Regions from separate parts of the Roseomonas sp. USHLN139 genome, predicted to be linked through region 2. Evidence: riboswitches for the same ligand, from Rfam matches in the RefSeq annotation. Region 2 holds a riboswitch; the other holds the start of a gene.
What was found. Region 2 has a riboswitch for S-adenosylmethionine ahead of metZ (O-succinylhomoserine sulfhydrylase). Riboswitches for the same ligand answer to the same signal wherever they lie in the genome.
Positions count from the first base shown of each region.

Region 1: another riboswitch for S-adenosylmethionine. It lies ahead of WFI16_RS15675 (homoserine O-succinyltransferase); the one in region 2 lies ahead of metZ (O-succinylhomoserine sulfhydrylase).

Region 1 is NZ_JBBCWY010000005.1:165,684-180,600, reverse strand. Features, by position in the region: gene WFI16_RS15715 (Bug family tripartite tricarboxylate transporter substrate binding protein) at 1-95, shown strand, start outside; gene WFI16_RS15710 (zinc-dependent alcohol dehydrogenase) at 95-1,099, shown strand; gene WFI16_RS15705 (hypothetical protein) at 1,096-1,776, shown strand; gene WFI16_RS15700 (PfkB family carbohydrate kinase) at 1,792-2,718, opposite strand; gene WFI16_RS15695 (LysR substrate-binding domain-containing protein) at 2,736-3,683, opposite strand; gene WFI16_RS15690 (dihydrodipicolinate synthase family protein) at 3,828-4,763, shown strand; gene WFI16_RS15685 (C-terminal binding protein) at 4,766-5,779, shown strand; gene fumC (class II fumarate hydratase) at 5,822-7,255, opposite strand; SAM-I-IV-variant riboswitch at 7,456-7,569, shown strand; gene WFI16_RS15675 (homoserine O-succinyltransferase) at 7,617-8,543, shown strand; gene WFI16_RS15670 (sigma-70 family RNA polymerase sigma factor) at 8,540-9,442, opposite strand; gene WFI16_RS15665 (carboxymuconolactone decarboxylase family protein) at 9,429-9,893, opposite strand; gene WFI16_RS15660 (TerC family protein) at 9,982-11,550, opposite strand; gene WFI16_RS15655 (RidA family protein) at 11,757-12,140, opposite strand; gene WFI16_RS15650 (TetR/AcrR family transcriptional regulator) at 12,265-12,870, shown strand; gene WFI16_RS15645 (pyridoxamine 5'-phosphate oxidase family protein) at 12,855-13,565, opposite strand; gene pdxR (MocR-like pyridoxine biosynthesis transcription factor PdxR) at 13,669-14,917, shown strand, end outside.
Region 2 is NZ_JBBCWY010000008.1:81,283-96,199, forward strand. Features, by position in the region: gene WFI16_RS20170 (hypothetical protein) at 1-697, opposite strand, end outside; gene WFI16_RS20175 (MBL fold metallo-hydrolase) at 845-1,849, shown strand; gene WFI16_RS20180 (HesB/IscA family protein) at 1,889-2,260, opposite strand; gene WFI16_RS20185 (SUF system Fe-S cluster assembly protein) at 2,284-2,718, opposite strand; gene sufU (Fe-S cluster assembly sulfur transfer protein SufU) at 2,690-3,157, opposite strand; gene WFI16_RS20195 (aminotransferase class V-fold PLP-dependent enzyme) at 3,157-4,410, opposite strand; gene sufD (Fe-S cluster assembly protein SufD) at 4,410-5,705, opposite strand; gene sufC (Fe-S cluster assembly ATPase SufC) at 5,702-6,445, opposite strand; gene sufB (Fe-S cluster assembly protein SufB) at 6,541-8,040, opposite strand; gene WFI16_RS20215 (SUF system Fe-S cluster assembly regulator) at 8,052-8,555, opposite strand; gene WFI16_RS20220 (NUDIX domain-containing protein) at 8,677-9,324, shown strand; gene WFI16_RS20225 (peroxiredoxin) at 9,392-9,874, opposite strand; gene WFI16_RS20230 (YqgE/AlgH family protein) at 9,977-10,612, shown strand; gene WFI16_RS20235 (hypothetical protein) at 10,617-12,143, shown strand; tRNA gene WFI16_RS20240 (tRNA-Gly) at 12,183-12,257, opposite strand; SAM riboswitch at 12,324-12,402, shown strand; partial or broken gene metZ (O-succinylhomoserine sulfhydrylase) at 12,461-13,651, shown strand; gene WFI16_RS20250 (LysE family translocator) at 14,039-14,650, shown strand; gene apaG (Co2+/Mg2+ efflux protein ApaG) at 14,656-14,917, shown strand, end outside.

The DNA.
Region 1 (14,917 bases), on a different contig from region 2:
CCGCGATGGGCCCGGCCGAGTTCGGCGCCTTCATGGAGGCCGAGGCGAAGCTCTGGGCGCAGGTGATCACCGACGCCAAGGTGCGGATCGACTGATGCTGGCGCTGCGCAAGACCGCCGCTGCCCCGGGGCTCGACTTCGCCACCCTGGCGCGGCCCGAGCCCGCCGCCGGCGAGGTGCTGGTCGCCGTCGAGGCGGCCGGCATCTGCGGCACCGACCTGCACATCGCCGACTGGACCGCCGGCTATGAGAGCATGACGGCGGCCATGCCGGTGACCATCGGCCATGAATTCGCCGGTGTCATCGCCGCCCTCGGGGAGGGGGTGTCCGGCTGGACGGCCGGCCAGCGGGTGACGGTGCGGCCCTCCACCGTCTGCGGCCACTGCGCCGCCTGCCGCGGCGGCGACCCGGATGGCTGCACCCAGCGCCGCGGCATCGGCATCGGCCGCGACGGCGCCTTCGCCAGCCATGTCCGGGTGCCCTCGCTGAACTGCGTCGCCCTGCCCGAGGGGCTGGATGCCGAGCTGGCGGCGATGACCGAGCCGCTGAGTGTCTCGCTGCATGCCGCCGAACTGCCGGCGATCCGGCCGGGCGAGCGGGTGCTCGTCCTCGGCCCCGGCCCGATCGGCCTCGGGATTGCCTTCTTTGCCGCCCTCGCCGGGGCGGAGGTCACCCTGGCCGGGGTGCGGGACGCGCCGCGGCTGGCGCTGGCGCGCTCGCTCGGCGGCATCGCGACCATCGACCTGGCCGAGGGCTCGCTCGGCGAGCAGGGCTTCGACGTGGTGATCGAGGCTGCCGGCGTCGCCGCGGCGGTGACCGAGGGGCTGGCCCGGCTGCGCCGCGGCGGGCGCTTCGTGGTGGCCGGCATCCATGCCCGCCCGGCGCCGCTCGACCTGACCCGGCTGGTGCGAATGGAGCAGACGCTGTTCGGCGCCTATCGCGCGCCGATCGCCGACTGGCCGCGCGTGCTCTCCCTGCTGTCGCGCCACGCTGAGACGGCGCGGAAGATGATCACCCACCGGCTGCCGCTGGAGCGCGCGACAGAAGGCTTCGACCTGCTGCGCGCCCGCGAGGGCAGCAAGGTCATCCTGCGGCCATGAGCGACTTCCTGGCGCTGTGGAATGGCGTGCGGCCCGAGCGCATGGCCGAATACGAGGCCTGGCACAGCACCGAGCACATGCCGGAGCGGCTCGGCGCCCCGGGCTTCCTCGGCGCGCATCGCTACCGCGCCGAGCAGGGCACCGACTTCTTCACGCTCTACACGCTGGACAGCCTGGCGGCGCTGAAGACCCCGGCATACGCCGCGCTGATGGCCGAGCCGACCCGCTGGTCGGCGCGGATGCGGCCGCATCTGACCGGCTTCCGCCGCCTGCCGGCCACCGGCCTGCTGGTGGCGCGCCGCAGCCAGGGCGGCGCCATGGCGATGCTGCGCTTCGCCCGGCCGCTCGCCGAGTTCCAGGCGCTGCTGCCCCGGCTGCAGGCGCTGCTGGAGGCCGGCACGCTGACCGGGGTGGTGCTGGGTGGCAGCACGGCGCCGGGCGCGGCCTATCCGGTCTTCCCCGACGCGCCGCCGCCGGGGGTGGAGACGCTGCTGCTGCTGGAGGGCACCGAGCCGGTGGCGCTCGACGCCCTGGCGCTGGACCTCGCCGCTGCCTGGGAGGCACCGCCGCCCCGCCCCTGGCGCCTGCTGCAGCATCTCCGCCGCGCCGAGCTGCCCGACCCGGCGCTGCCCCGCCAGCCTCCGCGCGACGATCTTTTCCTCGCCTGGTCGCGCTGAAGAAAAGCTGCAGGATCAGGTGTCTATCGCGGCTTCCTCAATGAAGGAAAGAAGCTCGGCCCGGCGCGGCAGGCCGGCCCGGGCGCCCGGCTGGCGGCATTTCAGCGCCGCCGCGGCCGTCGCCAGGCGCAGCGCGGCCTCTGCCGCCAGCCCGCCGGCCAGCGCCCAGGCGAAGCCGCCATGGAAGGCGTCGCCGGCGCCGTTGGTGTCCACCACCTCGACCGCGAAGCCCGGCTGGTGCCGGAGCCCGCCCTCGCCCTCCTGCCAGGCGTAGCCCGCGGCGCCCCGCGTCACCCCGGCATGGCGCGGCCCAGCCGCCCGCACCGCCGCCAGCGCGACCTCCACCGGGGCGGCGTTGAACTCCGCCAGCCCGCCCTCGGAAAACAGGGCGTAGTCGGTCAGGGCCAGCAGCGGGCGCAGGTCGGCGATGTCGGAGACATCGGCGTCCAGGATGGTCGCCACCCCGGCCGCCCTGGCCGCCGCGAACAGCGCCATCGCCCCCTCGATCCAGCGCAGATCGGCCAGCACGGCATCGGCGCCCGCCACCTGCCCGATGGGAAGGAAAGCGGGATCGGCGTCCAGCCGGTCGCCATCGTGATGCGCCAGCAGCCGCTCGCCGGCGGCGTCGATGATCACCGCGGATGTCGCCGAGACCGCGCCGGCGACGCAGCGCAGCCCATCGGTCGCGACGCCCTCGGCTTCCAGGCTGGCACGGATCTCCGCGCCCGGCGCGTCGTCGCCGACCCGGCCCCAGAGCGACACCCGCGCCCCCAGCCGCGCCGCGGCCACCGCGGCGGAGGAGGCCATGCCGCCGCCATTGGCGAAAGCGGCCAACGCCTTGACCTTGCGGGGGCCGGGCGGGAAGCGCTCGATGACATAGGAGCGGTCGAGCGTCGCATGCCCCAGGCAGATGATGCGGGGCGCGGGGTTGGGTGGCAGCATGGGCGGATCCGGCGGCGTCAGGCGGTTATCGGAGCCTGGGCGGCGGCCGGCGGCAAGCCCCCCGGCAGGTTTCCGGTCGGGCCGCCGGCCGTGGCGATGTCGCGTCCGGCCTCCGCCAGCGCCGCCGCCAGGCTGCGCGCCAGCTTCTCGCGCGCGCCGCGCGCCAGCACCAGGCCGACGACGCGGTCATAGGCGCCATCCCCCACCGCGATGCGGCGGATCGGCTGGCCGGCCGGCGGCTTGATGCCCCAGTCGGGCAGCAGCGAGACGCCGAGGCCCTGCGCCACCAGGATGACGATCGCCTCCTGCGCATCCAGCTCGAACAGCTCGCGCAGCGGCAGCGCCAGGTCGCGCAGCGCCCGGTTGACCAGCCGCCCGCTCCAGGCGGCGCGGTCCATGCGGATCAGCGGCGCGGCGGCGAGCAGCTCGGCCGCCGTGCGGCCGGGCATGGAAGCGGGCGCGATCAGCGTCATCGGCTCCCGCCGCACCGGATGCCAGTCGAGGCTCTTGGGAAGAGAGAAATGCGGCTCGACGATCAGCGCGCAATCCAGCTCGCCCGCCTCCAGCATGCGGTAGAGCAGCGCCGAGGTGCCGGGCAGCACCTTGATCTCCATGCGAGGGTGCCGCTCGGCCATGCGCTTCAGCGCCGGCGGCACCAGGCTGATCAGCGCGGTCGAGATCGCGCCGACGCGCAGCTGGCCACGCAGCTCGCCGAGCTGCACCCGGGTGCGCAGCGCCTCGACGCGGGCCAGGATCTCGGCGGCCGGCTCCAGGATCGCCTGGCCGGCCTCGGTCAGCACCAGGCTGCGGCCGCGGCGGGTCAGCAGCGGCGCGCCCAGCTCGCGCTCCAGCGCCGCCACCTGCTCGGCCACCGTCGCATGGGCAAGGCCGAGGCGCCGGGCGGCGGCGGCCAGCGAGCCGGCCTCGGCGACGGTGCAGAGGGTGGCCAGGAAGCGGGTGTTCATGCCGCCCCGCTGCCATGCGGAAGGCCCCTCGTCCAGGCCGGATGACGGAAAATCCGTCCGGTGAAGACGGTGCCGAGGGGGGTTTACCCGCGATGCCGCCTTGGCCAGGATCGCGCCCGGAAAACGCCAGGCAGGAGACACGCCATGCTCGACCACACCGCCAAGGGGGTCTACCCCATCGCCCCCACCCCCTTCGATGCCGAGGGGCGGATCGACTATGCCTCGGTCGACCGGATGACCGACTTCTACCTGGCATGCGGCAGCACCGGCATGACCGTGCTGGGCGTGATGGGCGAGGCCCCGAAGCTGGACGGCGCCGAGGCGCTGGAACTCGCCACCCGCTTCATCGCCCGCGCCAAGGGCATCCCCGTCATCGTCGGCGTCTCCGCCCCGGGCTTCGCCGCCATGCGGACCCTCGCCCGCGCGGCGATGGACAAGGGTGCCGCCGGCGTGATGATCGCGCCGCCCAACACGCTGCGCACTGACGACCAGATCGTCACCTATTACCGCCAGGCCAGCGAGGCGATCGGCGAGGAGATCCCCTTCGTCATCCAGGACTTCCCGCAGACCTTCTCCGTCGTCATGACGCCCGGCGTCATCCGCCGCATCGTCCAGGATAATTCTGCGTGTGTGATGCTGAAGCACGAGGACTGGCCCGGCCTCGAGAAGATCTCGACGCTGCGCGGCTTCCAGGCGGATGGCTCGATGAAGCCGATCTCGATCCTCTGCGGCAATGGCGGGTTGTTCCTCGACTTCGAGGTCGAGCGCGGCGCCGATGGCGCGATGACCGGCTATGCCTTCCCGGACATGCTCTGCGACATCGTCCGCCTGCAGGCCGAGGGCAAGCGCGACGAGGCGCATGACCTGTTCGACGGCCACCTCCCCCTGCTCCGCTACGAGCAGCAGCAGGGCCCGACGGGTCTCGCCGTGCGCAAGTATGTCATGGCCCGCCGCGGCATCATCGCCTCCGACGCGCAGCGCAAGCCGGGCGCGGCGCTCACCGCCAAGGCGAAGGCCGAGGTCGAGTACCTGCTGTCCCGCGTGGCGAAGCACGACCCGCGCGCCGGCAAGCTGGGCTGACCATGGCGCCGATCACCGTCCTGGAGCCGGAAGCGCTCTATCCTGACGACACCTTCGAGACGCCGATCTTCGGCGGGCGCGTTTCTCTGCATCGGGGCGGTGGGCTCGGCAGCTATGACGCGCTGCCGCCGGCGCTGGCCGAGCAGGCGGAAGGCCTCTTCGTCTTTCGCAACTGGCTGACCGCGGACGACCTGAAGCGCTTTCCCAAGCTGAAGGTCGTGGTGCGCCTCGGCGTCGGCTATGACCGCGTCGACCGCGCCGCCTGCGCGGCGCGCGGCATCAAGGTCTGCAACGTGCCCGACTACGGCACCTCGGAGATCGCCGACCACGCCATCGCCATGACCCTGGCGCTGCGCCGCGGGCTGCTGCTGCACCATGACGTGCAGCGCAGCGACCCGCCGGCGGCCTGGAACTACCTGGACGCGCCGGTGATCCGCCGGCTCAACGTGCAGAATTTCGGCATCGTCGGGCTGGGGCGCATCGGCACCGCGGTCGCGCTGCGCGCCAAGGCGCTGGGCTTCAAGGTCTTCTTCTATGATCCGAAGCTGCCCAACGGGGTGGATCGGGCGCTTGGCATCAACCGCTGCCGCAGCCTGGCGGAGCTGCTTCCCCAGTCGGACGTGCTGTCGCTGCACTGCCTGCTGACGAAGGAGACGCGCGGCCTGATCGGCGCCGCCGAACTGGCGCAGCTGCCGAAGGATGCCGTGCTGATCAACACCGCCCGCGGTCCGGTGCTGGACCTCGACGCGGTCGAGGCCAATCTGCGCAGCGGGCACCTCGCCGGCGCCGGCCTCGACGTGCTGCCGGTCGAGCCGGTCCCCCTGCCCGAGCCGCCGCTGCTGCAGGCCTATCGGGCGCGGGAGGAATGGCTGCGCGGCCGGCTGATCATCACGCCGCACAGCGCCTTCCACGCGCCGGAATCGCTGCTCGACATCCGGGTGAAGGGTGCCGAGACCATGCGCGACGTTCTGCTGGATGGCCTGTCGACCAACGTCATCCCGCCTGAAGCCGACTGACTGACAGCCGGGCGGGCCTGCGAAGGCCCGCCCGGTCTCCGATCAGATGGCCGGCATCTCGCCCACCATCTGCTCCGGCCGCACCGCCGCGTCGAAGGCCGGGCCGTCGATCCAGCCGCTGGCCAGCGCCGCCTCGCGCAGGGTCGAGCCCTCGACATGCGCCTTGTGCGCGATCTTCGCCGCCTTGTCGTAGCCGATCACCGGCGCCAGCGCGGTCACCAGCATCAGCGAACGGTCCAGCAGCTCGGCGATGCGGGTGCGGTTCAGCTCGGTCCCCTCGATGGTGTAGCGGCGGAAGGTGCCGGCCGCATCGCCCAGGATCCGCGCCGAGCGCAGGAAGTTCATGATGATCACCGGGCGCATGACATTCAGGTTCAGCTGGCCCTGGCTGCCGGCGAAGGCCACCGCCGCATCCTCGCCCAGGACCTGGGTGCAGACCATGACCATGGCCTCGCACTGCGTCGGATTGACCTTGCCCGGCATGATCGAGGAGCCTGGCTCGTTCTCCGGCAGGGTCAGCTCGCCCAGGCCGCAGCGGGGCCCGGAGGCCAGCCAGCGGATGTCGTTGGCGATCTTCAGCAGCGCCACGGCGACGCCGCGCAGCCCGGCCATCCCCGCCACCATCGCATCCAGCCCGCCCAGCGCCGCGAACTTGTTCGGCGCGGTGCGGAAGGGCTGGCCGGTCAGCCGGGCGATCTCGGCGGCGATCGCCTCGGCGAAGCCGGCCGGCGCGTTCAGCCCGGTGCCGACGGCGGTGCCGCCGGCGGCAAGCTCCAGCAGCCCGTCGATGCTGCGCTCCAGATTGGCCAGCGCGTCGCGCATCTGCCGCGCCCAGCCCGACCATTCCTGGCCGACGGTCAGCGGCACCGCGTCCTGCAGATGGGTCCGCCCGATCTTCACCACGTCCGCCCAGAGCCGCGCCTTATCCTCGATGGCGCCGGCCAGCGCCTCCAGGCTCGGGATGGCGCGATGCCGCAGTTCCAGCACCGCGGCGACATGCATTGCGGTGGGAAAGGTGTCGTTCGACGACTGCGCCATGTTGACGTCGTCGTTGGGGTGCACCAGCCGGCCGGTGCCGATCCTGCCGCCCATCAGCTGCGAAGCGCGGTTGGCGATCACCTCGTTGGCGTTCATGTTGGTCTGGGTGCCGGAGCCGGTCTGCCAGACGAAGAGCGGGAACTCGTCGTCAAGGGCGCCGCTGATCACCTCCTCGGCGGCGGCGGCGATCGCCTCGGCCTTGGCCTGGTCCAGCCGGCCGGCGCGGGCATTCACCAGGGCGGCGGCCTTCTTCACATAGCCGAAGGCCTGCGGGATGCCGGCGGGCATGCGGTCGGCCGCGGTGCCGATCGAGAAATGCAGCAGGCTGCGCTGGGTCTGGGCGCCCCAGTAATGCGCGGCGGGCACCTCGATCTGGCCCATGGAATCGCTCTCAGTGCGGCTTCCGGTGGCATTCGTCCCGATGGGCAGCTTCTGCATGCGATCCTCCGTCCTGGATGGGCGCGCCCGGCGCCCTGCTCCGCTGGCATGTGGTGCGCGCGCCCGGGCAGACCAGGGTGCGCGCTTCATGAAGATGAGACGCATTCTCAATACTGCCGGGATCGAGGCGGGGCAACGCTGCCCGGCCGGCCGGGCGGCGGGCACGGCATTGCCAAGCCGCGCCCGGCTGCCTAGAAGGGAAGCGACATCAAGAGTTGGGCCGACGCCCGACGCCAACCTGCCCGCCCGGGCAAGGTGGCGCTCCCTGGTTTGCCAGGGGGGATGTGGCCGAACCGGCAATCATTCGGGTCCCTGCCACAGCGCGTCCGTCCGGCTCCCCCACCAGCCGAGGCCCCGCGCCATGCCGATCAAGATCCCCGACGACCTGCCCGCCGCCGCGACGCTCGCCGCCGAAGGGGTCATGCTGATGCGCGAGGCGGATGCGGTGCGGCAGGATATCCGCCCGCTGAAGATCGGCCTGCTCAACCTGATGCCGAACAAGGTGCGCACCGAGACGCAGATCGCCCGCCTGCTGGGCGCGACGCCGCTGCAGGTCGAGCTGACCCTGGTGCGGATGACCCACCACGTCGCCCGCAACACCCCGAGCGAGCATATTTTCTCTTTCTATAGCGACTGGGAAAGCGTCCGCCGCGAGCGTTTCGACGGGTTCATCATCACCGGCGCTCCGGTGGAGACCCTGCCCTTCGAAGCGGTGACCTATTGGGACGAGCTGCGCCGCATCCTCGACTGGACGCAGCGCCATGTGCACGGACTCTTCACCATCTGCTGGGGGGCGCAGGCGGCGGCGCATCATTTCCACGGCATGCCGAAGCATCCGCTGGCGGAGAAGGCCTTTGGCGTCTACCGGCACCGCAACCTGGCCCCGGCCTCGCCCTATCTGCGCGGCTTCTCCGACGATTTCTCCATCCCCGTCTCGCGCTGGACCGAGGTGCGCCGCGCCGACATCCCGGCCGACAGCGGCATGAGCGTGCTGATGGAATCGGAGGAGACCGGCCTCTGCCTGCTGGACGACCCGAAGCACGGCGCGCTGCACATGTTCAACCACATCGAATATGATTCCAGCTCGCTGGCGGAAGAGTATTTCCGCGACCTGGCCGCCGGCACGCCGGTCGCCAAGCCGCGCCACTACTTCCCGAAGGACGACCCGGCGGCGAAGCCGGAGAACCGCTGGCGCAGCCACGCGCATCTGCTCTTCGGCAACTGGATCAACCAGATCTACCAGACCACGCCCTTCGACCCGGCGGCGATCGGGGTAAAGCGCGGCTAGCTCAAGGGGCCGTCAGGTGGCGTCGCGGCCAGGGCGGCCGCCACCTGGCGCAGCTTCTCCGGGTTGCGGGTGATGTAGATGGCGGTGATGCGGCCCTCCTCGATGGCCAGGGCCGTGGTCTGCAGCACCCCGCCGCGCTCGCGGCTGACATAGCCGGGCAGCCCGTCGATGCGGCAGGCGCGGAGGAATTCGGCGGGCTCATGCCGCGGCTTGCGCGCCAGGCCGGCGAACAGCCGCAGCGCCTTCTCCAGGCCCAGGATCGGGTTCAGGAAGGCGGCCACCTTGCCGCCGCCATCGGCCTGCAGCACCACGCCCTCGGCTAGCAGCCCGCGCAGCGTCGCGACATCGCCGGTGCTGGAGGCGCGGAAGAAGGCGGCGGCGATGCGCTCGCCCTCGGCCGGCGCGACGCTGTAGCGCGGGCGGGCCTGTTTCACATGCGCCCGGGCGCGCGCCGCCAGCTGCCGCGCCGCCGCCGGGTCGCGCCCCAGCGCGGCCGCCACATCGGGCAGCGGCACCTCGAAGACGTCGTGCAGCAGGAAGGCGGCGCGCTCCAGCGGCGAGAGGCGTTCGAGGGCCAGCATCAAGGTCAGAGTAATCTCGTCGGCGCGCATCTCGTCCGGCTCCGGCTCGTAGAGCGGTTCGGGCAGCCAGCTGCCGACATAGCTCTCCCGCCGGGCGCGGGCGGAGCCGAGCTGGTCCAGGCAGAGCCGCGTCACCACCCGGGTCAGGAAGGCGGGCGGGCTCTGCACCGCCGCGCGGTCGGCACCCTGCCAGCGGATCCAGGCCTCCTGCAGGATGTCTTCCGCCTCGGCGGAAGACCCCAGCATGCGATAGGCCAGGCGCAGCAGCCGTGGCCGCTGCCGCGCGAAGGCTTCCATGGCCGCGTCAGGCGGCGGCATGCGCCAGCTCGAGCGGATGCTGGTAGCGCAGGCCGATCGCCAGGCGGTTCCACAGGTTGATGGCGCCGATCAGCAGGGTCAGCTGCACCCGCTCGGTCTCGCTGAATTCCTCTTCCACGGCCGCATAATCGGCATCCGGGGCGCCGGTCCCGGCGACATGGGTCAGCGCCTCGGTCCAGGCCAGGGCGGCGCGCTCGCGCGGGGTGTAGAGCGGCGATTCCCGCCAGGCGTTCAGCATGTAGATCCGCAGCTCGGTCTCGCCATGCGCGCGGGCGTCGCTGGCATGCATGTGCAGGCAGAAGGCGCAGCCATTGATCTGCGAGGCGCGCAGCTTCACCAGCTCCTGCAGCGAATGCTCGAGGGTCGAGCTCCTGAAGCTGGCTTCGAGCGCGATCATGGCCTTGAGGCCTTCGGGGATGTGCTTGTAGGGGGTGGCGATGCGCGGGGTCATGGTCTCTGCTCCGGGCCTGCACCATGCAGGCTTCGGACCCATGACGGAACAGCCGGGGCCGCTGTGACACGGCCCCGGCGTTTTCTGCTCAGCCGGCGCCCACCGCCTCCTCGGCGACGCGCTGCAGGCGGGTGCGGCCCGGGCGGCGGCCGACCAGTTCCTCGACCGTGAAGACCAGGCGGCCGTCCTGGAAGCGGTCGCCGGCCACCGGCAGCCGGCCCAGCCGCCCCATGACGAAGCCGGCCAGCGTGGTGTAGCGCCCGGCCTGGCCGGCCAGCTGCGTGCCGATCTGCTGGTCCAGGCTGTGCAGGTCGATCTGGCCGTCGGCCAGCCAGGCATCCTCGCCCTCGGCCACCAGCAGCGGCGACAACGCGCCGCCCTCCTGGAAGCCGCCGGCGATGGCCTCCAGGATGTCGGTGGGCGTCACGATGCCCTCCAGCCCGCCGAACTCGTCGACCACGACGGCGAGCTGCACCGGCGCGGCGCGCAGCTTCTCCATCAGCACCAGCACGCCCATGCGGTCGGGCACCAGCAGCGCCGGGCGGACGCTTTTCTCCACGTCGATCCGCTGGTGGTCGAGCAGGTCACGGAGAAGATCACGCGCCAGGGCGACGCCGACCACCGCCTCGATGCCGCCGCGCGCCAGGATGAAGCGCGAATGGCCGCTTTCGAGAATCCGGCGGCGCTGCTCCCCGGGGGGCAGGTCGATCTCCAGCCAGTCGATCTCGGCGCGCGGCGTCATGATCGAGCGCAGGCTGCGCTGGCCCAGCGCCATGACCCCCTGCACCATGGCGCGCTCGGCCGGGCCGAAGATGGGCGCCGGCTCCGCCACGGCCGGCTCGGCCGCCGGGCCAGGCTCGGCACCGGCAGAATAATCCTCGCGGCCGCCCAGCAGCCGCAACACCGCGGTCGCGGTGCGCTGGCGGCGGTCGCCCAGATTCTGCCGCTTCGCCTGGTTGCGGCGGGCCAGCTGGTTGCAAGCCTCGATCAGCACCGAGAAGCCGATGGCGGCGTAGAGATAGCCCTTCGGGATCGGCAGGCCGAGGCCTTCCGCGATCAGGTTGAAGCCGATCATCAGCAGGAAGCCCAGGCAGAGGATCACCACCGTCGGATGCGCCGAGACGAAGCGCATCATCGGCCGCGACGCCGCCAGCATCACCACCATGGCGGTGACGACGGCGATGTACATGATCGACAGGTGCTGGACCATGCCGACCGCGGTGATCACGGAATCCAGCGAGAAGACGGCGTCGAGCACGACGATCTGCGCCACCACCTGCCAGAAGCTGGCCCAGACGCGGGGACGGTCGGTGGCGGCCGCGGCGCCTTCCAGCCGCTCATGCAGCTCGGTGGTGGCCTTGAACAGCAGGAACAGGCCGCCGCCGACCAGGATCAGCCCGCGGCCGGTGATGTCCATGCCCGCGACGGTGAACAGCGGCGCGGTCAGGCCGACGATCCAGGCGATGCCGGCCAGCAGGGCCAGCCGCATCAGCAGCGCCAGCGATAGGCCGATCAGGCGCGCCCTGTTGCGCTGCTCGGGCGGCAGCTTGTCGGCCAGGATGGCGATGAAGATCAGGTTGTCGATGCCGAGCACGAGCTCCAGCACGATCAACGTCCCCAGGCCCAACCAGGCGGTCGGGTCGGCGATCCATTCCATGTTTCTTAACGGTGCTCCAGCAGGGGGCGGCGCACACGCCGCCGCCCCGCTGCCGCCCGACTGGAAGGGTCGGCCGGTTCGGGAGCGGGGGGCCGGGCCGTCTTGACGGTCCGGCGGCGAGGGTGGCGCTGCACCCCCCACCTACGCGGCGAGGGGCGCGGCTATTCCCTGGCTTTCCGCAAGATTGCGATTTCGTGAACGGACAGTCAGCGGAGCCGGGCGATCACCTTGATCTCGAAGTCGAAGCCGGCCAGCCAGGTGACGCCCACCGCCGTCCAGTTCGGATAAGGCTTCCGGGCAAAGACCTTGGTGCGGATCCGGTTCACCGTCTCGAACTGGGTCTTCGGGTCGGTGTGGAAGCTGGTCACGTCGACCATGTCGTCGAAGCCGGCGCCAGCGGCCTTCAGCACGGCCTCCAGATTGGCGAAGGCCAGCTCCACCTGCCTGGCGAAGTCGGGCTCGGGCGACCCGTCCTCCCGGCTGCCCACCTGCCCCGAGATGAACAGAAAATCGCCGGAGCGGATGGCGGCGGAATAGCTGTTGATCTCGTAGAGATCCTGGCGGCCGGCGGGGAAGATGGCGTCACGCATGGCGGGGGTTCCTTTCCGGGGACGCAGCGCCTATTTCAGATACGCCGCGTATGTGAGGAAAGTGGTCGCATACACGATGTATGTCAACTCACATACGCGACGTATGTGAACAGGAGCCGCGCGCATGGCCACGGGCCGCCGAGCCGAGAAGATGGAAGAAACCCGGGCCGCGCTGATCCGGGCGGCCCGCCGCGCCTTCGCCGAGAAAGGCTATGCGGCCGCCGCCATGGATGAGCTGACCGCCGAGGTCGGCCTGACCCGTGGCGCGCTCTACCATCATTTCGGCGACAAGAAGGGGCTGCTGCAGGCGGTGATCGCCGAGATCGACGCCGAGATGCTGGCCCATACCGCCCGCCTGCGCGCCGCGGCGGCGACCCCCTGGCTCGGCTTCCTGGCCGAGGGCATCGGCTATATCGAGCTGGCGCTGGACCCCGAGATCCAGCGGATCATGCTGCTGGACGGGCCGGCGGTGCTGGGCGATCCGTCGCGCTGGCCGAACCAGAATGCCTGCCTGCGCACCAGCATTGCGATGGTCGAGGCGCTGGTCGCCGATGGCACCCTGGCGCCGGTCGACCCGGAGGCGGCGGCGCGGCTGATCAACGGCGCCGCGCTGAACGCCGCGCTGTGGATCGCCGCCAGCGACGACCCGCCCGCCACCCTCGCCCGCGCGGTGGACGCCTTCCGCCGCATGGCCGAGGGTCTGCTGGCCGAAGGTCAGCCGCGCGGATAGGCCAGGGCATAGGCCTCGGTCAGCGCCTCGTCCAGGCTGCGGCCGGGCGCATAGGGGGCGAGGTCGGCGCCGCGCGCCACCGCCTGCATCAGCCGCGGACAGGGCTCCGCGGGCCCGAGTATGGTGCGCACCGGCAGCCGCTCGGCATAGATCGGCAGTTCGTAATCCTCGTCGTCATCGGCGACGCCCTTGGCGCGGATCTTTGCCGATGCCCGGTCGATCTGCATCGAGATCACCGCGGTGGCCTTGATCTCCTGCGCCGTGCTCGGCCGCAGCCCGGCGGTGCGGCCGGGGAAGAAGCGGTCGACCATCATCACCAGGGCGCGTTCCTTCTCCGCCGGATCGGTCACCAGCCTGGCCAGGCCAAACGCCATCACCGAGCGGTAGTCGGCCGAATGGTTGAAGCCGCAGCGGGCCAGCACCAGGCTGTCCAGATGCGTCACCGTCAGGCAGGCGGGCTCGCCCGCTGACAGGTTGCGCAGCATCCGGCTGGCGCTGCTGCCATGCCAGTAGAGCCGCGTCCCCTCCCGCCAGAACAGCGTCGGCGTGCAATAGGGCTGGCCGTCGATGGCATAGGCGACGTGGCACAGCGCCGCCGTGTCCAGCAGCGCATGCACGGTGTCATGGTCGTAGAAGCCGCGATCGTGGCGGCGCTTGACGCGGTTCACGGCGTCGACGGGATAGCTCTCGGACATGGTGCGGGGATCTCCTGGCGGCCTGGCCCGGGGCGGCGGGCCATTGACGCGGCCATCTGGCGCCGGAAAAGTGGTCGGTGCGAGGACCAATCCGGAGCGCATCTTGCCGACCACTTCTCCCGGGCTGCTCGACCTGCCGCTGAAGCTGGACGGCCCCGGCAGCCAGGCGCAGCGCCTGCTGGCCGCGCTGCGCGCCGCCATCCTGGGCGGGCGGCTGGCGGCCGGGTTGCGGCTGCCGTCGAGCCGGGCGCTGGCGACCCAGCTCGGCCTGCGGCGCAACGCCGTGGTCACCGCCTATGAGCAGCTGCTGGAAGAGGGCCTGGCCGAGGGCCGCCGCGGCGCCGGCACCTATGTCGCGGCCCGGCTGCCGCGCGGCCCGGCCGAGACAGCGCCGCCGCCGGCACTTTCCCTGCCCGGCCAGATCCCCTTCGCGCTCGGCCGCACCCTGCCCGATGCCGCGCTGCTCGGGCATTTCTCCCGGCTGCTGCGGCAGCAGCTGAAGAACCCGTCCGCCGAGCATTTCGGCTATGGCGATCCGCGCGGCAGCCTGGCGCTGCGCCAGGCGATCGCGGTGCATCTGGCGGCCAGCCGCGGCGTGGTCTGCGATCCGGCGCGCATCCTGCTGACCAGCGGCACCCAGCAGGGGCTGCGGCTCTGCGCCGAAGCGCTGCTGGCGCCGGGCGACGCCGCCTGGATCGAGGATCCCGGCTATCCCACCGCGCGCCGCATCCTCTCGGCCGCCGGCGCCCGGCTGGTGCCGGTGCCGGTGGATGCCGCCGGCATCGACGTCGCCGCCGGCATCGCCTGCGAACCCGGGGCGCGGCTCGCCTATGTCACCCCCTCGCACCAGTTCCCGACCGGGGCCGCCATGGCCATGGCGCGGCGGCTGGCGCTGCTGGACTGGGCGCAGTCGGCCGGCGCCTATGTGCTGGAGGACGACTACGACAGCGAGTTCCGCTATGCCGGCCCGCCCCTGCCGGCGCTGGCCGGGATCGATGGCGGCGGCCGCGTGATCTATCTGGGGACCTTCTCCAAGACGCTCTTCGCCGGCCTGCGCATCGGCTTCGCCGTGCTGCCGCCGGCGCTGCTGGAGCGCGTCGTCGCCGCCCGCCTGCTGACCGACCGCTTCCCGCCCAGCCTGACCGCCGGGGCGCTGGCCGGCGTCATCGCCGGCGGCTTCTACGCCGCGCATCTGCGGCGGATGCGGCCGCGCTACCGCGCCGCGCGCGACCTGCTGGCGGCGACCCTGGCGCAGGCCTCGGCGGGCTGGCTGCGCCCGGCGGTGCCCGGCCAGGGGCTGCATCTGCTGACCCCCCTGCCCGCCGGCCTGCCACCGGGCAGCGCGGCCGCGA
Region 2 (14,917 bases):
TCAGCGGGCGCAGCACGGCATCCGGCACATGGCCGGTGTCGAGCGCCGCCTGCAGCATCGGCCGCACCCAGCCGGTGTCCACCGCGAAGCCGATCGAGTCATGGTTGACCAGCGGCGTCAGCACGCGCTGCACGGCGCCGGCTTCCTCGATCATCGCGGCGTGGCGGGCATCCTCGGCGAAGCGCGGGTCGTGGAACAGCAGGGCCTGGCCGGCGATGTCGCCGGGGGCGATGCGCATGCCGGCATGCAGCTCGGGGCGGTAGAAGTCGCGGCTGCGGCGGAAGTCGAAATCGCCGACATCGTCCGGATGCACCGAGGCCTGCGGCGAGAAGGCCAGCACCACGTCGGCGCGCAGCCGGGCGCTGTATTTCAGCGCGGCATAGGCGCCCATGCTGAAGCCGTAGAGGATGATGCGGCGATGACGGTCCAGCACCGGCTGCAGCTTCGGCAGCAGCGCGGCCATGTCGCCCTGCGGGAACCAGCCGGCGGAATAGTCGGTCAGCCCCAGCACCGAGACGCCGAAACGCGCCAGATAGGCCGCGCCCCAGATGTCGCGCGCCGGCTGGCGCGGCGCCAGGGCGATGATCAGCGCCTCGCTGCCCTTGTCGCGATAGAGGGCGGCGACGCGGCCGGTGTCGTGCAGCAGGGCGGGCGGGGCGATGGCAGGAGTCGGGGCTGGCGCAGGCGGGCGGGACACGCGGCTTCCTTACAGGCTGGTCACCCGATTAGCAGATGCCGGACGCAGGACGAAGGCGACCAGCGCAACCTTGATCCGCCACCTTGATCCGGGCCGGGCGGCTCCCAACAACCTTGCCAGGCTTTCATGACCCAGGAGGAGGCGAGGATGACGAGACTGGACCGACGCGGATTGCTGCCGGCCGCCGGCGCGATGCTGATGGCCCCGGCCCTGCTGCGCGCCGCCCAGGCCCAGACGGCGCCCCAGACGCCGGCCCCTGCGCCAGCCCCCGCGGCCACCGCGCAGGCGCCCGGCTTCTACCGCTTCCGCCTGGGCGGCCGGATGGTGACGCTGGTCAATGACGGCCAGGGCCGCCGGCCGAATCCGACCGAGGGCTTCGTCCGCAATGCCGAGCCGGCCGCGGTGGAAAAGGCGCTGCGCGACGCCTTCCTGCCCACCGAGCACCTGGACATCCCCTATACCGTGACCGTCCTGCAGGGGCCGGACGGGCTGGTGCTGTTCGACACCGGCACCGGCGGGCAGCTGGGCGCGACGGCGGGCAACATCCCGGCGAACATGCGCGCCGCCGGGCTGGCGCCGGAGCAGGTGACGATGATCGTGGTCACGCATTTCCACGCCGACCATATCAGCGGGCTGACCGATGCCGAGGGCAAGCCGCTCTTCCCGAATGCCGAGGTGGTCGTGCCGGAGGCCGAATGGGCCTACTGGATGGATGACGGCAATGCCAGCCGGGCGCCGGAGGCGATGCGCGGCGCCTTCGCCGGGGTGCGCCGCCGCTTCGGCCCCTACCAGTCGCGGCTGCGGCGGATCGCGCCGGATGCCGAGGTGGCGCCGGGCATCAAGGCGGTGGCGACGCATGGCCACACGCCGGGCCACAGCAGCTACCTGCTGAGCGACGGCAGCGACCAGGTGATGCTGCTGGGCGATGTCACCAACCGGCCGGAGCTGAACCTCGCCAATCCAGGCTGGCACCTGGTCTTCGACATGGATGCGCAGATGGCCGAGGCGACGCGCCGCCGCGTCTTCGACCAGGTGGCCACCGACCGCATCCGCTGCATCGGCTACCACTTCCCCTTCCCGGCCAATGGCCATGTGGTGAAGGAGGGCCAGGGCTACCGCTTGGTGCCGGCGCCCTGGTCGAGCGCCGTCTGATCCACCGACCGGGGCGGCGCCGCCGCCCCGGGCCTCACGTCAGACGTGGAAGCTCTCGCCGCAGCCGCAGCGGCCCTTCTCGTTCGGATTGACGAAGGTGAAGCCGGCCGACATGGCCTTGGCCTCGTAATCCATCGTGGTGCCGATCAGGAACAGCGTCGCCTTGCGGTCGACCAGCAGGGTCAGGCCCTTGTCGGTCACCACCTCGTCGGTCGGCGCCGGGGCGTCGGTCCAGCCCAGCTCATAGGCCATGCCGGAGCAGCCGCGGGTGCGCACCGCGACGCGCAGCAGCTTGCCCGCTTGGCCGCCGGCATAGAGGGCGCGCAGCCGCTCGGCCGCGGCTTCCGACAGCTGCATCAGCGGCGGCAGGGCGCGGCGGGCGGGCGGCGTGGGGCTGTGGGTCGTGCTCATGCTGCTCTCCAGGTGGCGCCGGCTCAGTACATGTTCAACGCCAGCCGGGCGTCCTCGCTCATCCGCGACGGGTCCCAGGGCGGATCCCAGACGATCTCGACGGCGACATCGGTGACGCCGGGCAGCAGGCGGATCGCCTCCTCCACCTGGCTCGGCAGTTCCTGCGCCGAGGGGCAGGAGGGCGTGGTCAGCGTCATCTCGACCTTGACCACCCCGTCATCGCCGAGCTCCAGCGCGTAGATCAGGCCGAGCTCGTAGATGTTCACCGGGATCTCGGGATCGTAGACGGTGGCGACCGCGCCGATCACCGCATCCTCGGTCAGTGGCGGCGGCGTCGCGCCCTCGGGCGTCCAGGTGCCATGCGCCGGCGGGACCGCGGGTGCGGCGACATCGGGCACCGGCACGGTCGCGCGCGGCAGGTTCTCGGCTTCACTCACTGCTCGCCTCCTTGCCGGCATTGTCCAGCGCGGTGTTCAGCGTGTGCCAGGCCAGCGTCGCGCATTTCACCCGGCTGGGAAATTCGGAGACGCCGCCCAGCACCTGCAGCCGCTCCATCTCCTCCTCGAGGCTGGCGCCGCAATCGGGGCAGCTGCCCGTCATCGCCAGCTCGCGGAACTTTTCGCCCAGCTCGCGCGCTTCCATCTGGGTCTTGCCGCGCACGGTCTCGGTCATCAGGCTGGCGCTGGCCATGGAGATGGCGCAGCCCTTGCCCTGGAAGGCGACGTCGCCCAGCCGGCCCTCGGGGTCCAGCTTGACCCAGAGCTCCATGCGGTCGCCGCACATCGGGTTGTCGCCGCGGCCATGCCGGTCGGCATCGTCGAGGCGGCGGAAGTTCCGCGGCTTGCGGCCGTGGTCCAGGATCACTTCCTGGTAGAGATCGCGCAGATCGTCGAACATCAGCGAAAGAACTCCCGCGCCTTGCCAAGCGCCTCCGCCAGGAAATCCACCTCCGCCTCGGTCGTGTAGAGGCCGAAGGAGGCCCGGCAGGTGCTCTCCACCCCAAATCGGGCGTGCAGCGGCTCGGCGCAATGGCGGCCCGAGCGGACCGCGATGCCGACGCGGTCCAGCAATGTCGCCAGGTCATGCGCATGGGCATTGTCGAGGGCGAAGGCGAAGACGCCGCCGCGATCCTGCGCCCGGCCGAGCAGGGTGATGCCGTCCAGCGTCGAGAAACGCGCCATGGCATGGTCGACCAGCCGCCGCTCATGCGCCTCGATCGCCGCCATGCCGATCGCCTCGACATAGTCGATGGCGGCATGCAGGCCGATGGCCTCGACGATCGGCGGCGTGCCGGCCTCGAAGCGCGCCGGGACGGGGGCCGGCAGGAAGCCGTCCAGCGTCACCTCGGCGATCATGTCGCCGCCGCCCAGGAAGGGCGGCATCTTCTCCAGCAGTTCCAGCCGGCCCCAGAGCACGCCGATCCCGGTCGGGCCATAGAGCTTGTGACCGGTGAAGACGTAGAAATCGCAGTCCAGCGCCTGCATGTCGACGGCGCGGTGCACCGCGGCCTGGCTGCCGTCGAGCAGCAGCTTCGCCCCCGCCTCATGCGCCATGCGGGCGATCTGCGCCGCCGGCGTCACCGTGCCCAGCACATTGGACATGTGGGTGACGGCGACCAGCCCGACCTTGCCATCGGCGAGCTTGGCGGCGAGGTCGTCGAGGTCGAGCTCGCCGGCATCGGTCACGCGGCAGATGCGCAGCTCGATGCCCGCGCGGTCGCGCAGCATGAACCAGGGCACGAGGTTCGCATGGTGCTCCATCTCGGAGACCACCACCGCCTGGCCCCGCTGCAGCAGGCTGCCATAGCTGTGCGCGACCAGGTTGATCGCCGCCGTCGAGGACGACGCGAAGATGATTTCCCGCTCCGACGCCGCCTTCAGGAACTTCGCCACCGCGCCGCGGGCCGCCTCATAGGCGGCCGTGGCGCTTTCCGACAGAAAGTAGGCGCCGCGATGGACATTGGCGTAGCCGGTCTCCTGCATCCGGCTCATCGCCTCGATCACCGCGCGCGGCTTCTGGGCGGAGGCGCCGGAATCGAGGAAGACCAGGTCCTTGCCGCGGATCTTCTGCGACAGGATCGGGAAGTCCGCGCGGATGCGGGCGAGGTCGAAGACCCCTGCCCGCTCGCCGGTGACCGCCGCCCCGTCCATCACGCCAGCCGCTCCCAGGAGCCGGCCACCACCTCGGCCAGGGCGGCGCGGGCGGTCTCGTCGGCGACGCCCTCGACGGCTTCCAGCAGGAAGGCCTCGATCAGCATGGAGCGGGCGATGCCTTCCGGAATGCCGCGGGCGCGCAGGTAGAAGAGCTGGCTCTCATCCAGCTCGCCCACCGTCGCGCCATGGCTGCACTTCACATCGTCGGCGTAGATCTCCAGCTGCGGCTTGCTGTCGATCTCGGCCTGGTCGGACAGCAGCAGCGCCTGGTTCATCTGGTAGCCATCGGTGCGCTGGGCGACCTGATGGACGTGGATCTTGCCCTGGAAGACGCCGCGCGACTTGCCGGCCAGCACCGTCTTCACCGTCTGGCGGCTCGGGCAATCCGGCGCCGCATGGTCGAGGAAGGTGGTGCAATCGCCATGCTGCCCGTCGCCCAGCAGCTGGGCGCCGTTCAGATGCGCGGAGGCCTTGGGCCCGGCCAGCACCACATGCGCCTCCGAGCGCGACAGCCGGGCGCCGGCATGCAGCAGGAAGCTGTCATAGGTGCCCTCGGCCTCGACGCGGGCGAAGGTGGTCGCCAGGTGCAGACCGGCGCGGCCTTCCTGCTGCAGCCGGGCATGCGTCACGTGCGCGCCCTCGCCCACCAGGAATTCCCAGACCGGGCTGTGCAGGTAGCGGCCCTCGCCGGCGACCGGATCCTGCTCAGGGCTCCAGGCGCGCTCGATCAGCACCAGCCTGGCGCCGGCGGCCAGCCGCACCAGATGGCGCGGATGGGCCGCGACCGGCCGGCCGCCGGTGGTGACCGAGAGGATTTCCACCACCCCGCCATCGACGCCGGGGCCGAGATCGATCAGCGCCCCGTCCTCGAACAGCGCGGTGTTCAGCGCGACCAGGGGAAGATCATCGAGGCGGGCGATGCTGCCGAGCAGCCCCTCGGCCTGCGGCAGGTGCCGGGCCAGGCTGCGCGCCGGCGAGCCCTCGTCCGACAGATCCTCGCGGAAGCGGCCGTCGACGAAGACCAGCCGCTTCGGCGCGGCGCTGCGCGGCAGCAGCAGGGCGCCGTCGACGGGCGTCAGCGGCTCGCCGAAGCCGGCCTGGGTCAGCGGCGCGAGGTCGGTGTACTTCCAGGCCTCGACCTTGCGGGTCGGGAAGCCCTGGGCCCGGAAGACCTCGGCGGCCTGGGCGCGGAGCGCCGCCAGCCAGGGCAGGCCCTGGCCGGGCAGCCGCTCGCGCAGCCCCTCGAAACGGTGCAGGAAGCCCTGGGCGCCTGCTTCGGTCAGCGCATTCATGCCGCCTGCACCGAGCCGTAGCCCGAGGCCTCCAGCTGATGCGCCAGCTCCGGCCCGCCGGTCTGCACGATGCGGCCGCCCATCAGGACGTGGACCTTGTCGGGCACGATATAGTCGAGCAGCCGCTGGTAGTGGGTGATCACCAGCGAGGAGAAGGCCGGGCCGCGCATGGCGTTGACGCCGTCGGCCACGATCTTCAGCGCATCGATGTCGAGGCCACTATCGGTCTCGTCCAGGATGGCCAGGCTCGGGTTGAGGAGCGCCATCTGCAGCACCTCGTTGCGCTTCTTCTCGCCGCCGGAGAAGCCGACATTGACGCCGCGCTTGAGCATGTCCTCCGGCATCGACAGCGCCTTCATGCGGAGGCGCGCCGCCTTGAGGAACTGCATGGCGTCGAGCTCCGACTCGCCCTTGGAGCGGCGGATGGCGTTCAGCGCGGTGCGCAGGAAATTGGCGTTGCCGACGCCCGGCAGCTCGACCGGATACTGGAAGGCCAGGAACAGGCCGGTGGCGGCGCGCTCCTCCGGCTCCATCGCCAGCAGGTCCTGGCCGTGGAAGGTCACGCTGCCGCCGGTGATCTCATAGCCCTCGCGGCCGGCGAGCACATAGGACAGCGTCGACTTGCCCGAGCCGTTCGGGCCCATGATGGCGTGGATCTCGCCGGCCGGCACCTCGAGGTCGATCCCCTTCAGGATCTCCTTGCCCTCGACCTCGGCCCGCAGCCCTTCAATCTTCAGCATCTCTTTTTCCAACCCGTCCTCGAGGGGGCGCTGGCAGGCGCCGCCATTCGTCTCGTCTGTGTCCGCGGCGCAGGGGGCGCCGAAATCCTGTGGCCTTAGCCGACCGAGCCTTCGAGGCTGATCTGCAGCAGCTTCTGGGCCTCGACGGCGAATTCCATCGGCAGCTCCTTCAGCACCTCGCGGCAGAAGCCGTTGACGATCAGCCCGACCGCATCCTCTTCCGACAGCCCGCGCTGGCGGCAGTAGAACAGCTGGTCCTCGGCGATGCGGCTGGTCGTCGCCTCATGCTCGACCTTGGCGGTCATGCAGCGGTTCTCGATGTAGGGCACGGTATGCGCCCCGCACTGGTCGCCAATGAGCAGAGAGTCGCACTGGGTGAAGTTGCGGGCGCCGGTCGCCTTCGGGCTGATCTTGACCAGGCCGCGATAGGTGTTCTGGCCCTGCCCGGCGCTGATCCCCTTGGAGATGATCGTCGAGCGCGTGCGCGGCCCGATATGGAACATCTTGGTTCCGGTATCGGCCTGCTGCCAGTTGTTGGTGATGGCCACGCTGTAGAATTCGCCGACCGAATCCTCGCCCAGCAGCAGGCAGGAGGGATACTTCCAGGTGATCGCCGAGCCGGTCTCGACCTGGGTCCAGCTGATCTTCGACCGCGCGCCGCGGCAGGCGCCGCGCTTGGTGACGAAGTTGTAGATGCCGCCCTTGCCGTTCTCGTCGCCCGGATACCAGTTCTGCACCGTGCTGTACTTGATCGAGGCATCGTCCAGCGCCACCAGCTCGACCACCGCGGCATGCAGCTGGTTCTCGTCGCGCATCGGCGCCGTGCAGCCCTCCAGGTAGGAGACGCTGGCGCGCTCATCGGCGATGATCAGCGTGCGCTCGAACTGGCCGGTGCTCTTCGCATTGATCCGGAAATACGTCGACAATTCCATCGGGCACTTAACGCCCTTGGGAATGTAGACGAAGCTGCCATCGGTGAAGACGGCCGAGTTCAGCGCGGCGAAGAAATTGTCGCCCTGCGGCACCACGGAGCCGAGATACTGCCGCACCAGCTCCGGATGCTCGCGCACCGCCTCGGAGATGGCACAGAAGATAATGCCTTCCTTGGCCAGCCGGTCCTTGTAGGAGGTGGCGACCGAGACGCTGTCGAACACCGCATCCACCGCGATCGGCATCCGCCCGCCCTCGGCCGGGGTATCGCCCGCGCCTTCGACGCCGGCCAGGATCGCCTGTTCCTTCAGCGGGATGCCGAGCTTCTCATAGGTGCGCAGCAGCTCGGGATCGACCTCGTCGAGCGACTTCGGCCCGGCCTTCTTCACCGGCGCGGCGTAGTAGAAGGCGTCCTGGTAGTCGATCGGCGGATACTTCACCGCCGGCCAGCGCGGCTCCTCCATGGTCTTCCACAGCGCGAAGGCCTTCAGCCGCCATTCGAGCAGCCAGGCCGGCTCTTCCTTCTTCGCGCTGATGAAGCGGACGATGTCCTCGTTCAGCCCTTTCGGGGCGAACTCCATGTCGATCTCGGTCTCGAAGCCATACTTGTAGGCTCCCTGGGTGACCGACTGGACGGCGTCGATGGTTTCGGTGACGGCAGGCATGGCAGGGGATCCTACTCGGCAGCAGGCTGAAGCGCCGGCTTGGCGCGGGTGGGGTTCGTCGTGGTGGCGTTCGTCGCCGGGCGCGGGGCGGCGTGCCCGGCGCAGCTGGCGCTGCGCGGCCCGGCCAGGTCGGCCAGGCTGATGGCGGAAAGGGCAGCGCGGATCGCCTGGTTCACCGGGTCCCAGCGGCCGCGCACGGGGCAGAGCGTCTCCGCCTCGCAGCCGCCGGTGGCGCCGTCGACGCAGGCGGTCAGCGCGATCGGGCCGTCGATGGCCACGATCACCTCGGAGAGCGGGATGCCGGCCAGCGGCCGCGCCAGGCGGTAGCCGCCACGGGCGCCGCGCAGGCCTTCGACCAGCCCGGCATGGCCCAGCGCCTTCAGCACCTTGGCCACCGTCGGCTCGGCGATGCCGCTGCTGGCGGCGAGCCCGGGCGCGGTCTGCACACCCCCCTCGGCCTCCAGCCGCGCCAGCACGACGACGGCGTAATCGGTCAGTTTCGACAGCCGCAACACGCGGACCTCTCTTCAATTCGGACCTGTGTTGTCCGCTTTCGCGGCAGATGCTCTCGCGCCCCCGGCTTGTCAAGAACGTGCCATCTTTCCGCGCGACGCGGCCGGTGCAACCCTGCGCCGCATGGCCCTCTCCACGCTCCGCCCCCCTGCCCGAGTCCATCCCCGCGATGCCGCCACCCTGATCCTGTGGCGCCGCCGGACCGACGGCACGGTCGAGATCCTGACCGGGCAGCGCCATGCCGGGCTGCGCTTCATGCCCAACCGGCTGGTCTTCCCCGGCGGCCGCGTCGATTTCGAGGACCGCGCCGCCCCGGCCGCGACCGAGCTGCGCCCCGAGACCCGCGCCTTCCTGGAGCGCCGGGCGCCGCCGCGCCTGGCCCGGGCGCTCGCCATCGCCGCGGCGCGGGAGCTGGAGGAGGAGACCGGGCTCACCCTCGGCGGGCGGCTGCCGCGGCTGGACGTGCTGGACTATCTCTGCCGCGCGGTGACGCCGGCCACCAACCCGATCCGCTTCAACGCCCGCTTCCTGATCGCCCCGGCCGAGGCGGCGGAAGGGAGCATCACCGGCTCCGGCGAGCTCGAGCAGCTGGAATACCGCGACCTGGAGATGCTGCGCTCGCTGCCGGTCGCGCCGATCACCGGCAAGGTGCTCGCCGAATTCCACGCCTGGCTGGAGATGTCGCCGGACCAACGCGAGCAGCGGGAGCTCATCTGGTTCGCCGGGCGCGACAACCGGCGCACCGAGAAAAAGCAAGAAAGCCCCAATTAAAAAGAAAGCCCGGGGGAATGAATTCCCCCGGACCCCCTTCTCTTTCTGTCAGTTAAAACAGAAAAACTCAGAGCGCGGCGAGGATCGCCTCGCCGCCCGACACCTCGAAAGCGCCCGGGGCCTCGACGGCCACATGCACGACCTTGCCGTCCTTCGCCACCAGGGCGAAACGCTGGCAACGGACGCCCAGGCCGCGCGCGGTCAGGTCCAGCTCCAGGCCCAGCGACCTGGTCAGCGCGGCCGAGCCATCGGCCAGCATCACCACCCGGTCCTCGACGCCCTGGTCCTTGGCCCAGGCCTGCATCACGAAGGGGTCGTTGACCGACATGCAGGCAACGGTGTCGACACCCTTGGCCTTCAGCGCGTCGATATTGGTCAGGTAGCTCGGCATGTGCTTGGCCGAGCAGGTCGGCGTGAAGGCGCCGGGAACGCCGAACAGCACGACGGTCTTGCCGCCGAACAGGGCCTCGGTCGCCAGCTCGCGCGGGCCCTCGGCGGTCGCCTGGGTCAGCTTCTGGGCGGGAATCGTCTCGCCGGCCTGGATGGTCATGGGGGCGTTCTCCGGTTGGGGCTCCCGCTTTCCGACGCGCTGCACGCCCTGTCAACCGCGGCGCTTGCGCGCCCCGCGCACCGCCGCCATCTTGCAGACATCATGGCACGCCGCGCACGCGAGGACGAATTTCCGGAAGCCTTCCGCCAGCCCCCGAAAGGCGAGTTGCGCGGCGGATTCCAGGCCGGCTACCTCGGCGGGCAGCTGCTCGTCGCCATGCCCGGGCTGCAGGACCCGCGCTTCGCCCGCTCGGTGATCTGCCTCTGCGCCCATTCCGCCGACGGCGCCATGGGCATCGTGCTGAACAAGCCGCTCGACAACCTCTCCTTCGAGGAGCTGCTGAAGCAGCTCGAGGTCGGCCCGGCCCCGCCGCAGCGGCAGATCCGCCTGATGGCCGGCGGCCCGGTCGAGGGCGGCCGCGGCTTCGTGCTGCACACCACCGACTGGTCCAGCGAGGGCAGCCTGCAGGTCACCGGCGAGCTGGCGCTGACCGCCAGCGTCGACATCCTGAAGGCGATCGCCGGCGGCGGCGGCCCGCGCCTCGGCCTGCTGGCGCTGGGCTATGCCGGCTGGGGCCCCGGCCAGCTGGAGGACGAGATCCACCGCAATTCCTGGCTGAACGTGCCGGCCGACGAGAGCCTGCTGTTCAACGAGCCGCCCGACGACAAATGGCGCCGGGCCCTGGCCAAGCTGCGCGTCGACCCGCTGCTGCTCTCCGGCGTCGCCGGCCACGCCTGAGCCCATGCCGGCCGATCCCGCCGCCACCAGCGCGAGCCTCGCCGCGGCGCATTCCCTGTCGCGCTGGACCAGCCTGGCCCTGCCGCATTTCAGGACCGGCCAGCCGGAAGCCCAGCCGGACACCACGCCGGCGCACGGCGCCGGTCCGCTGGCCGATGCCTGCCGCCTGCTGAGCTTCCCCGCCGGCGACCCGCCCGCCGACGCGGCCGAGGCGGCGCTGCGCGACCGCCTGCTGCAGGCCTATGACAAGCCGGCTTGGCTGGCCGATTTCGACCGCTTCACCACCGGCTTCCTGGCCGGCGAGCGGCAGCTCGACTTCTATTCGCCGCTCGACGACCGGCGGCTGCCGCTGCGCGCGGCGCTGACCAAGCACCGCATGCAGTTCCTCTTCCTGGGCGAGGACCGCGCCCGGGTGCTGGTGCTGCTCGGCCCCTTCCCCTACGGCCTCTATCACCCGGCCGAGGGCCTCTTCCTCAACCTGCACACGCATCGCGAGATCTGCCGCAACGTGGTGCATGCCTGCCTGGTCGAGATGCTGGGCCAGCCGGAGCGCTTCCACGCCTGGCTGCAGCAGGGCGCCGACCCGGCCCGCCGCGCCCTGGTGATCGGCGACATGCGGCCGCTGCACTACTACCTGCAGAGCCTCGGCGCGCTGGAGGCGCTGGAGGCCCCGGTCGCCGCCTTCGCCGCCGCCGGCCACCCGGTGCTGACCGTCGCCGACTGGTGCTTCATCGATCCGGCCAAGATCTTCCCGGCGCTGCGCACGGCGAAAGGCAAGCGGCTGGAATCCCGGCATCTGGTCGGCCATCAGCTGCGCCACGGCCTGTCGACCTTCCGCCTCTACCGCGACACCCGCCACAGTTCGCTCGACTGGGCCGACCGGCTGAAGCTGCTGGCGGCGCCCGGCACGGCGGAGGGCGATGCGGCCGAGCTGCGCGTGCTGGTCTCGCTCGACCTGGAGAAGGCGCTGTTCCTCAACCAGGAAGCGGTGCTGCGGGCGGGCCTCGCCCGGCTGCAGGCGATCGCCGCCGCCACCGGCCGCGTGCTGCACCTGCAATGGGATGGCTGGACCCGGGCCGGCGAGGCGCTCTGCGAGCGCGGCCAGCGCGTCGTCGCCGAGGCCGAGGCGCTCTCCGCCCGGCTGCTGGCCACCCTGCCGGAGGACACCCGCAGCACCCGCCTCTTCGGCCTGACGGTGGAAGAAAAGATCCCGCTGGCGCTGGGCGCCGACCTGGCGCTGCTGCGGCATGGCACCGCGGCTATGCTGCCCACCAGCATGCTGGGCATCCGCACCCTGGCCTATCACACGCCGACGATGATGCGGACCCCGGCCACCGCCCGGCGCGGCACGCATTTCGTGCTGCCGGACGAGGCGGTCAGCTTCGAGCACGACCCGAAGCTCCAGGATTTCGTACAGCCCTTCACGGTCGAGCCAGAGGCCTTCTGCGCGGCGATCGAGTCGGTGCTCGGCCGCTCGGCCACGCCGCCGCGCGCCGGCAAGGCGCATTGGCCAAGACGCAAGCCGGCCTGAGCCGCGAAGTCCGGTGAGCGACGCCTGAAGGGGGGAAGGTGGAGCGGGCGATGGGAATTGAACCCACGACATTCAGCTTGGGAAGCTGACGTTCTACCTCTGAACTACGCCCGCGTTGCCACCCTCCTTAGCCCACCCTTGTAAGGGTCGCAAGCGGGGCGTAAGGTCCGCTCGCCCCGGCGACGGGGTGCTCGCGATTTGTCCGGCCAGCTTGCGGCGAGCCTAAACAACCGCGCTAAACGGCCGTGGCGGAAGCGCGCGCCTGCCTGCTTTCCGCCCGACCGGGCCGGGTGGTTTCTGACCCGAGAGTCCCGCCGATGGCCAAGCCCGCAACCGACCGCCCGCTGCGCCCCGCCACCCAGCTTGTCCGCGGCGGCCAGATGCGCAGCAATTTCGACGAGACCTCGGAGGCGCTCTACCTCACCTCGGGCTTCGTCTATGACAGCGCCCAGCAGGCCGAGCAGACCTTCACCGGCGAGGTCAGCCACTTCCAGTATTCCCGCTTCGGCAACCCGACCGTGCAGATGCTCGAGGCGCGGCTGGCCGCCCTCGAAGGCGCCGAGGACTGCCGCGCGACGCCGACCGGCATGGCGGCCGTGCATGGCGCCCTGCTGTCGCACCTGAAGACCGGCGACCGGGTGGTTGCGGCCCGCGCCCTGTTCGGCTCCTGCCACTGGATCATCTCCACCCTGCTGCCGCGCTACGGCATCGAGACCGAATTCGTCGACGGCGCCGATCTGGAGGCCTGGAAGGCCGCCTTCCGCCGCCCCTGCCAGCTGGTGCTGCTGGAGACGCCCTCCAACCCGATGCTCGAGCTGGTCGACCTGAAGGCGGTCTGCGACCTGGCGCACGAGGCCGGCGCCATCGTCGTGGTCGACAATGTCTTCGCCACGCCGCTGCTGCAGAAGCCGATGAAGTCCGGCGCCGATGTCGTGGTCTATTCGGCCACCAAGCATTTTGACGGCCAGGGCCGGGTGCTGGGCGGCGCCGTGCTGGGCTCGAAGAAGTGGGTGGAGGAGGTGCTGCAGCCCTTCCTGCGCAACACCGGCGCCTCGATCTCGCCGTTCAACGCCTGGGTCATCCTGAAGGGGCTGGAGACGCTGCACCTGCGCGTCCAGGCGATGTGCCGCAGCGCCAATGCCATCGCCCAGATGCTGGAGGAGCGCGCCGAGGTCGCCCGCGTCTGCTACCCCTATCTGCCGAGCCATCCGCAATACGCGCTCGCCAAGCAGCAGATGTCGGCCGGCGGCACCCTGGTCAGCTTCGAGCTGAAGGGCGGCAAGGAGGCGGCCTTCCGCTTCATGGACGCGCTGCGGGTGATCGACATCTCGAACAACCTGGGTGACTCGAAGAGCATGATCACCCACCCCGCCACCACCACGCATATGCGCGTGCCGGCGGAGGAGCGCGCGCGCCTCGGCATCGGCGAGGGCGCGGTGCGGCTCTCGGTCGGGCTCGAGGATGTCGAGGATCTGGTCGACGACCTCGCCGCCGCCCTCGACGCGGTGGCCGGCAATCCGGCGCCGAAGAAGAAGCCGCTGGCCCGCATGGTGGCCGAGGAGACCGCCGCCCCCGCCAAGCCGGCGGCCAGGGCGAAGGCCGCGCCGGCGAAGGAAGCGCCGCTGAAGGCAGCGCCGCCGAAGCCTGTCGCGGCGAAGCCCGCGCCGAAGAAGCCGGCCGCCGCCGCGAAGGCCACTGCGAAGCCCAAGGCGAAGCCGTCCCGGCCGGCCGAGCCCGACCTCTTCGCCGCGCCCGCCGCCGGCAAGGCGCCGGGCAGCCGGAAGCGCTGAACCGCCGGCTGAGGCAGCCGGCCTCTCGACGGCCCGGCGGCGGCGGCGCAAACTCTCCGGCCCGCGCGGGCGGTCCGCCCGCCGGGGGACGGAGGAAAACAGCGCATGCCGCTCGAGACCTGGATCGCCTTTCTCGCCGCGGCCGCGGTGGTGCTCGCCATCCCCGGCCCGACCATCCTGCTGGTGATCGGCCAGTCGCTGGGCGGCGGCCGCCGCGCCGCGCTGCCGCTGGTGGCCGGCGTCGCCGCCGGCGACCTGACCGCCATGACCCTGTCGCTGGCCGGGCTCGGCGCGCTGCTGGCGACCTCGGCGGCGCTGTTCACCGTGCTGAAATGGGCCGGCGCCGCCTATCTCGTCTGGCTCGGCGTCAAGCTGTGGCGCGCCCCGGTCGAGGGCGCCAGCGTGCCGCTCGGTGCCCGCCAGGCCTGGCGCCAGGCCTTCCTGGTCACCGCGCTGAACCCGAAGTCGATCGCCTTCTTCGTCGCCTTCGTGCCGCAGTTCATCGACCCCGCCCTGCCCTTCCTGCCGCAGGCGGCGGTGCTGGTGGCCAGCTTCGTGACCCTCGCGGCGCTGAACGCGCTGCTCTATGCCCTGGCCGCCGGCCGGCTCTCGGGCGCCGTGCAGCGGCCCTCGGTGCGCCGCATCCTGAACCGCACCGGCGGCGGCATGCTGGTCGGCGCCGGCCTCGCCACCGCGGCCATGCGCCGGGCGGGCTGACGCCGATGAGCCATCCGCCCGTCTTCACCGCCACCACGCGCGACATCCGCGTCTCGGTGCGCGCCTTCTTCCTCGAGGACCAGTCCAACCCGGAGCAGTCGCATTTCGTCTGGGCCTACCGGGTGACCATCGAGAATCTCGGCAGCCTGACGGTGCAGCTGCTGAAGCGCAGCTGGCAGATCACCGACGCGCATGGCCGGATGCAGCAGGTGCACGGCCCCGGCGTGGTCGGCGAGCAGCCGGTGCTGGAGCCGGGCGAGAGCTTCG